Regions from separate parts of the Paenibacillus hexagrammi genome, predicted to be linked through region 2. Evidence: riboswitches for the same ligand, from Rfam matches in the RefSeq annotation. Region 2 holds a riboswitch; the other holds the start of a gene.
The links. A riboswitch is a leader RNA that binds a small molecule or an ion and turns the genes downstream of it on or off. The one in region 2 is predicted to bind cyclic di-AMP.
Positions count from the first base shown of each region.

Region 1: linked by a shared signal. The riboswitch ahead of L0M14_RS23600 (C40 family peptidase) and the one ahead of L0M14_RS21445 (TrkH family potassium uptake protein) in region 2 are both predicted to bind cyclic di-AMP.

Region 1 is NZ_CP090978.1:5,171,339-5,175,624, reverse strand. It holds gene L0M14_RS23630 (DUF1450 domain-containing protein) at 1-216, shown strand, start outside; gene L0M14_RS23625 (ferritin) at 330-839, shown strand; tRNA gene L0M14_RS23620 (tRNA-Gly) at 1,024-1,098, shown strand; tRNA gene L0M14_RS23615 (tRNA-Arg) at 1,102-1,178, shown strand; tRNA gene L0M14_RS23610 (tRNA-Pro) at 1,198-1,271, shown strand; tRNA gene L0M14_RS23605 (tRNA-Gly) at 1,279-1,349, shown strand; cyclic di-AMP (ydaO/yuaA leader) riboswitch at 1,545-1,758, shown strand; gene L0M14_RS23600 (C40 family peptidase) at 1,764-2,636, shown strand; gene L0M14_RS23595 (hypothetical protein) at 2,813-3,472, shown strand; gene L0M14_RS23590 (phosphodiester glycosidase family protein) at 3,469-4,286, opposite strand, start outside.
Region 2 is NZ_CP090978.1:4,756,788-4,761,073, reverse strand. It holds gene L0M14_RS21450 (CPBP family glutamic-type intramembrane protease) at 1-1,167, opposite strand, end outside; cyclic di-AMP (ydaO/yuaA leader) riboswitch at 1,404-1,551, shown strand; partial or broken gene L0M14_RS21445 (TrkH family potassium uptake protein) at 1,607-2,955, shown strand; gene L0M14_RS21440 (potassium channel family protein) at 2,968-3,630, shown strand; gene L0M14_RS21435 (response regulator transcription factor) at 3,873-4,286, shown strand, end outside.

The DNA.
Region 1 (4,286 bases), 410 kb from region 2:
TTTGGTTCCAAGCAAATATATAAATCGTTAAAAGACGAGTATCCTGACCTGAAACAAAAGAAGAAAGATTGCTTAGGCAACTGCAAGCATTGCAAGAAGGAATGCATCGCTATGCTCGGTAAAAAGGAACTGCTGTGCGCAGCATCTCCCCATCTCTTATACGCTCAGTTAAAGCAAATTATTGCGGATTCAAGAGCGGAAAAAGTAATGGTGTAAGCTTGCACAGGCTGAAGGTTATTGAATTCGTTTGTATTTCTAGGGGCAGTTCTGGTAATCTTGTATGTATGGGATTTTGACTAACGATAACCAAATAGAAAGGGCGTGCAGAAATGTTAAACGATACGCTTACAGAAGCTTTAAATGAACAAATGAACTATGAATTCTACTCTGCGCACGTCTATATGGCCATTGCCGGTTATTGCGCTGCTGAGAGCCTAGATGGCTTCTCAAACTTTTTTATTGTACAAGCTGAAGAAGAACGTTTCCATGCTATGAAGATGTTTAAATTTATAAATGATCGCGGAAAAAAGGTAACCCTAGCTGGTATGGAGACACCTGTAAACAACTATAAATCCATTTTGGATGCATTTGAACATGCCTTTAAACATGAGCAGGAAGTAACCAGAAGAATATATCATTTATCTGATCTGGCTTTAAATGACCGCGAGCATGCAACTATGCAATTCTTGAAATGGTTTATTGACGAGCAGGTAGAAGAAGAAGCAATGTTTGACAGCATAATTAATAAGCTTAAGCGGATCGATCAAGACAGCAATGCCTTCTTTATGCTTGATGCCGAATTTGCGCAAAGAACCTTCACGCCTCCGACTGGAGAATAATCGTCTTATGTATCATATAAACAAAGCCTACTCCAAGCTTACTACATGTTGCTGAGTAGGCTTTCCTTCTTATAGGGAGCCTCCAAAATAAATAAAAAAACATTTGCTTTTTTTCTAAATACCTGATATATTATTCCTTGTCGCCTCTGAAGAAATATTAGTGAGGGACATGCAATTAGGTCTTGCGGAAGTGGCTCAGGGGTAGAGCATCGCCTTGCCAAGGCGAGGGTCGCGGGTTCGAATCCCGTCTTCCGCTCCATAAGTGCCCTTAGCTCAGCCGGATAGAGCGTTTGACTACGAATCAAAAGGTCGGGAGTTCGAATCTCTCAGGGCACGCCATTCAAGTGAATATTGATTTCGGGACGTAGCTCAGCTTGGTAGAGCACCTGCTTTGGGAGCAGGGGGTCGCATGTTCAAATCGTGTCGTCCCGATATACACGCGGGTGTAGTTCAATGGTAGAACTCCAGCCTTCCAAGCTGGTAGCGTGGGTTCGATTCCCATCACCCGCTTATCTAATGAGAAGACCACAATTTGTGGTCTTTTTTCAATTTTTGATGTTTATGTTTATAATCGCATTTTATTAAAATCATTTAATAAGGCTTTGACTAGGCATAAAAGGGACGGGCAACCCCAAATTTTCGACATGGAAACTATTACTACGACACAAAAATTGATCTTTCTACGAAATCTATGATAGTCTATGACAGTAAAAAATGCCGAATCAGGGAGCAACATAAGCTCCTGTACGGGGGATTCTTTCTTAACAATGGGGTGAATGGCAGGATCACAGGTGCTCTAAGTGCTCTATTTGCTTGAAGTGTATCAAGTACATTATGTTTTGTAAGTCACCTGTGTAACAGCCAAGGGAATACCTCTTCCCGAACCCGTCAACTAACCTCGGAGGCTCAGGGAGGACATGGGTTTTGAGATTGTCAATGAAAGGTGTTATGGGAGTATCCACTTTGTTATGCGCGGCGGTTACCAGCAGTGTTGGATTTTCAGGTCAAGCAGAGGCAGCTCAACCTATTCCTGTTAAAGTTCAGATTAATGATGAAATTGTCCAGTTCGCGGAAGCTCAGCCGTTCATAGACTCGAAAGGGGTACTGCAAGTTCCCCTCAGGGCTGTATCTGAGAAGCTGGGTTATGAAGTTAAATGGGCTCAGCAGGGAGATGAGATTGCGGTTTCTCTGTTAACCAGAGATCAGGTTGTGTCGCTCAAAACCGATCAGCAGCAAGCTTTAGTGGGAAGCAAGAAAATTAGTATGGCAAGCAGTCCAACTCTTATTCAGGGGAGTACGTATGTGCCGCTGCGTTTCATTAGCGAGACGTTTGGATCACCTATTGATTGGAACGAGTCGAATCAAATTGCCATTGTCAACGCGGACGGCAAATCGCATCAACCGGCTTGGATCGCACCACCTCCCGCGCCAGCGGAGCCACCGTTATCGGACCAAATTGTGCAAATGGCGGACAGTTACTTAGGTGTACCTTATGTATGGGGAGGAACGACTCCAAGTGGTTTCGACTGTTCTGGGTTTGTTAACTTTGTCTATAATGCCAAGGGTGTTGAGCTGCCTAGAACTTCAGTCCAAATGTACGACCAATCCGGAGTAAGAGTTACCGATTTGAAAGTAGGAGATTTGGTCTTCTTTGCTTCAGGTATTGTCAATCATGTTGGAATTTATTTGGGTAATGATGAATTCATATCAGCTACTACTTCCAGAGGCGTTGCTGTAGAAAGTCTGACAAATCGTTATTGGAGCTCACGTTATGTGGGAGCCAAGCGCGTAATTTAAGGGATACATACTCAAAAAGGGAGCATTCGTTCTCATCAAGCCGCAAAATTGCGGTTTACGGAGCGAATGTTTCTTTTTTATGCAAAAATATCAAGTTATATATCGAATTTTTATTCATTTTCGCCTATAATGAAGTGATGTCCGGAGTCAGAGGAAGCGGGTGAAAGGCAATTAGCATGCTAGCTGGTGTTTGGAAGCAATGGCTATTTAAAAAAAGAGAAGCGGTTTCAAAGAATAGAAAGCAGGCTATCTCAAGCGGCGTATCCATACCCGGAGAAATTCAGGAAGTAATCCAACATTTCTTTTGCACTTATGATAATTTTCAAGGTGCCCGTAATCTTCAGACGGATACTTTTATAAAAGAAGTGTTTTACGCCACGAAGCAGGAGCCTATGGATCAAAGCACTGTTGAGGAAATGGAGACGTATCTCCACTACAATAATATGCAGAGACTGCGGCTAAAGCATTATGAAATTGATGAGTTTCTAATGGTCGACAGCGATGTGTGCCTGGTTGGCGTGACCAGAGAATACAGCGGCAATGTGAAAAACAGGGTGTTGTATTTTTTACATAAAGAAGATGGAGGCTGGCGCTTCCATCATATTGCAAGGTCTCATTATGGTGTTGTCCTTGATAAGTTTCAAGTAAGAGAACAGACGGGCTTTGTCATTGGTAATGAAAAAGCCGCGATGCTGTTTCTGACGCATAGTTCTTCTTCGGCGGCAACCAATTATATGACCGGAGATTACGTACACGCAGAAGGATACCTGGAAGTCGAGCAGCAAGTGAGCGGTCAACTGTTTTACAGGGTTGTTCGTATGAATCGCATTCATTAAGGAAAGGTAAGTGAAGCCCGGTATAGCTGAGAATCCCATGTTACTTTTCCACCAAGTGATTCTATGACTGCCCGAAGAGGCATATAGATATGTCCCTCTACGATTTCAGGAGCTGCAGGCAGTACGACTTTGTTACCATTCCAAAGCATGATCCGATCATCGGGATGCAGCCGGATATGGTTCGTACCATATTGTACAGTCAGTTCGCGTGCAGTTCCGTCCCATTCAAACTTCGCACCAATTCTCTCGAGAATTCCCCGCATGGGAACCATGCTGGTTTCTTCCGTTAAGTATCCTCGAAATTCTTGCACAAACTGTCCATTCACGGTTAATTGAATTTGTGGATTCTGCAATCTTTCCACAACAAGAGCGTTGCTGAGCTCCCTTCCAGGTGAAGTAATGATCGTGCCTCGCGCATACAACGCTGAGCTTGCGCCTCCATCTAAGTTCATGGCGTCTGTGATGCCTAACTGCTGTAAAACATGGGCCATATCCGAAATAGTGGCTGATGATACGGTGCCCATGAGCAGCTGACCGGATGCGTCAACGCCGATAAAGCTGCGAGCGTTCGCTTGAGTGGTGATTTTCGGGTCCGTAAAGCCATCACGGGTGTAATCGATGTCGATGTTTCCATCACTTAGCAGTCTAGGTCCAGCACCAACTGCAGCATCGACCATTGGCAATAGATCGGTACCGGAAAGAGATGCTTCCATGCTCATCGTATCCCCGATATGAATATTGGGCAGGACGTAGGTCTGGTTGTTGGCACTGTGGCCGATCAAGCAGACTTGTCCGTCTTCCGGGATCGTTACAG
Region 2 (4,286 bases):
CACGGCCCACACATCGAAATTTGCTTCACCGGCAAAGAAGAGAACCTGCTGGACGCCTAGAATGAATAAGGCAATCAAGTAGCCCCGCCCCATGCCGGAGCTGACCTCCGAACCGAAAGAGGAATCCTTCCATGTGGACCAGATATGCGTTTTCCCGGAAATCTCCCATAGCTTGCTTCCTGCAGTAAGCGAGATATAGACGGACAACCCCAGCAGCATCGTCACCACATTCATAAACAGCGTGCTCAATAGCGTTGCCAATCCACCGTTTTCATAGCCCGCCATCGCTTTAAAAGCAGGATACATATTGATATTGTTGGCGATATAAATGGTGGTAAAAAGGATCGTCAGCAGCAGGCCTCTGCGAAATTCCATCTGTTTGCGGTATTTTACCGCGTACACGACAGCCGCAATGGACATGAGAAATGTAAATCCCATACTAATCCAAGTCATGATCGATGCGGAACGGTCTTGCTGATCCAACCAAGCCTGGTGCTCCGGGGGAATGCTAAATTGTACAGTGCTTCCAATGATCGCTTGATCATCAAAATCAAGCTGAAGCCGAAGCTTCGAGCTCCCGATCGCATCCGACTGCTTCTCATATAGATAGGTGTTTGCATTGGAGGCTGTCGGGTTCTCTGAGCTAGAATCGTCTACAGCTACAAAATCATCGGGGTTAAATCCGAGCCGCGTCATTTCCTGCCGGGACAGCAGATCAGCTCTTTGCCGGCTGATGGGTGCGCTGCGAAGGGCCTTGGTGTCGGTCTCTTTCCAGCCGAAAATATGCGCATTCGTGTAGTTCACTTCTACCTGGAACTGCCGCTTGGTCTCAGGTTCCAAGACTGTAACTTGATAGTAATCGATGGGAAATCGTTCACCGTACTTGAGACTGTAAGCCTCGACGATATGCTCTTTCTGGAGATAGCCGCTTCGTGTCTTTTTCGATTGGTACACGACGAAGGTCTTTGTGCTTGAGATCGTAATTCCGTATCTGTCTTGAATAAATTGCGCTGCTGCTTCTGCAGCCTGCTGCTTTGCGATGGTCGGATTCTCACTCGGTGCCGCTTCGTCGGACTGCAGACCGGACCACATATTAATCCCGAAGTAAAGCACGATTCCTATGCAGGCGAGGATCAATAGCGGACGGTTCAGCTTCAGTCGGTTCATGTACAGGGCTCAACCCCTTTATGGTTCATTTTTATAAACGGATAAAATAAAAGTATCACAGATGAAAAAGAAAGCCAATTCTTTCAAAATAAAACGCAATCGCGGGCAAATGCTTGATTTCGAGTTGTAAAACCCTCCTTAGCTCCTCAGAAACGAGCGATTCCTCCTTATATAACCTCAAAAGCCCGAAAACCAACTTTGTGCGGATGCCAAAAGAGATATATAATTCATATCAATTGAATAAAAAGCCGAATTTCTTGTTGAAAACGGGGGAACCATGTAATTGGGGTGAATTTTGCTAAGACTTTTCATGTTACAGCAAATAGGGTGACCGCGCGCATCCGAATCCGTCAGCTAACCTCGTAGGCTTTACGTCAGGAACCATAGCGATAAGGCATTGGATTTCCAGTGTCTTTTTTGCGTGTGTACAGGGGGATTTATGAAAAAGTTAACGATCTGGCGGCTCACGCCTCCACAAATTCTGGTGCTTGGCTTTGCAATCATCATTTTGTTGGGAACAGGGCTTCTCTCTTTGCCGATTGCCTCAGTTACTGGCGAATCCGTGCATTTTCTTGACGCCTTTTTCACGGCAACGTCAGCTACTTGCGTAACCGGGCTCGTAGTCGTCGATACCGGCTCGACTTACACCATGTTCGGTCAAATTGTCATTATAACCTTGATCCAGATTGGCGGGCTCGGTTTTATGACCATGGCCACCTTGTTCGCCTTTGTCCTACGTAAGAAAATTACGCTGAAGGAAAGGCTTTTATTACAAGAGGCTTTTAACCAAGGCAGCATGGAAGGTATCGTGCGCTTGATCCGCAAGGTCATCATTTATTCTCTTGGTATTGAAGCCATTGCAGCTGTTATTTTTACAATTCGCTGGTCCTTTGATATGGATCTACCTAAGGCTATATATTTTGGAATTTGGCATTCGATTTCGATGTTCAATAATGCCGGATTTGATCTTTTCGGAACGGTTGATGCTCCATTTGCTTCCTTTACCGCTTATGCTGATGATTTTGTAGTGAATGTGGTAGCTATGGTGACTGTGGTGCTCGGCGGCTTGGGATTTATCGTCATGTCGGATTTACTGGAGTATCGCAAGACGAGAAAGCTTTCGCTTCATTCTAAGGTTGTTTTGATTATGAACGGGCTTCTCATCCTGCTTGGAGCCATCGTGATTTTTACGTTTGAATATTCGAACACGATGACGCTTGAGCCTTTGAACTTTGGCGGAAAAATTCTTTCATCCTTCTTCCAGTCCGTAGCTCCTAGAACTGCCGGACCGAATACGATTGACATCGGCTCTATGCGGCAGGCTACTCAGTTCTTCATGGTGATTCTCATGTTTATCGGTGCTTCACCTGGCTCAACGGGGGCGGGATTAAGACGACGACGTTTGCCATTCTGATCGCGGCGATCATTACGATGATCCGAGGCAAGGAAGATATTGTGATTTTCCGTTTTCGTTTGGCGAAGGACCGCATTCTTAAAGCGATTACGCTGACGATGATTGCCTTGATTGTCGTTATCTTCGTGGCCATGCTGCTGTCAACAACGGAGGATGCGCAATTTTTGAAAATTTTGTTTGAAGTGACCTCTGCGTTCAGCACGGTGGGACTATCAATGGGACTTACTCCGTCGCTTACGGTGTTTGGCAAAATCATGATTATCTTGATCATGTTCGCCGGCCGACTGGGACTGCTTACATTGGCATTCGCCTTACAACCGAAGCAAGAGAAGGAATTGTATAGATACCCAGAGGGTAAAATCACGATTGGATAGGGGAACATAGAAATGAAGAAGAATCAATATGCCGTCATCGGTCTTGGCCGGTTTGGATCGAGTTTATCCAAGGAGCTGATTAAGCTTGGGTATGAGGTTCTTGGCATCGACAAGGACGAGGAAGCAGTTGATGAGATGAGCTCGGAGCTCACACACACCGTTGTGGCGGACTCAACGGACGAGGAGGTTCTCAAATCTCTGGGCGTGCGTAATTTTGACTGTGCGGTTGTAGCGATAGGTGACGATATCCAAGCGAGCATTTTAACGGCGATTGTCCTCAAGGATTTAGGTGTGAAAATGGTGGTCGCCAAAGCCCTATCGGAACTTCACGGGAAGGTACTGAATAAGATCGGGGTAGATCGCGTAATTTATCCGGAACGGGATATGGGCATTCGCGTCGCCCACCAGTTGGTTTCGCCTAATTTGCTGGATTACATAGAACTGTCTAAGGATTACACCATTGTAGAGCTCTCGGTGCCCAAGCGTCTTTGCGGGTTATCGATTAAGGAGCTAGACCCACGGGCTAAATACGGCTGCAGCGTTGTGGCGATTAATAAGAAGAACGGGGTCATCATCGCACCAATGGCTACCGATGTAGTGAATGAGAAAGACGTCATGGTGATTATTGGCACGAATGATCAGATCGAAGAGTTTGAACATGAAGTAATCCGTTAGAGCTTCAGCGCTAGCAATCATCTTCATAGACCGGGTTTTGGACAGAGATGCCGAACCGGTCTTTTTCTGTGTTAACAAAAAACTAACATTTTTACTTGTTGGCAGGATGATTTCTATTGTATATTAAGATTACATAAAGTATTTCGACACTTTTCTACCATCATAGACAGACAATTGAAGGCTTACCTGACGATTTCCTCATACTTTTCTAACAAATGAATGATGAGCAGAGGTGGGCGTACATGGATAAGGTGCTTGTAATTGAAGATGATGTAATGGTTGGCGACATGGTCTCCATGTATTTGGGGGAAGAAGGCTTCCGGGTAATGAGAAAGGGAAATGGCGAAGAAGGGCTGCATGCTATCGCTTCGTTTGAACCGGATGTGATTCTGTTGGATTTGATGCTGCCGGATATGGATGGTCTTGAATTATGCAAGCAGGTGCGGGAAACTTCGATGGTGCCGATCATGATCGTGTCTATGAAAAACAAAGTAGTAGAACGTGTAAGCGCTTTAACGGTGGGGGCGGACGATTTTCTTAGTAAACCGTTCAGTATGCACGAGATGAGTGCTAGAGTGCAGGCGCTGCTGCGGAGAGCGAAGATTTACCAGGCCCGTGTACAGGAAGCGTCGATGGAGGAAGCAGAATTTCACCAA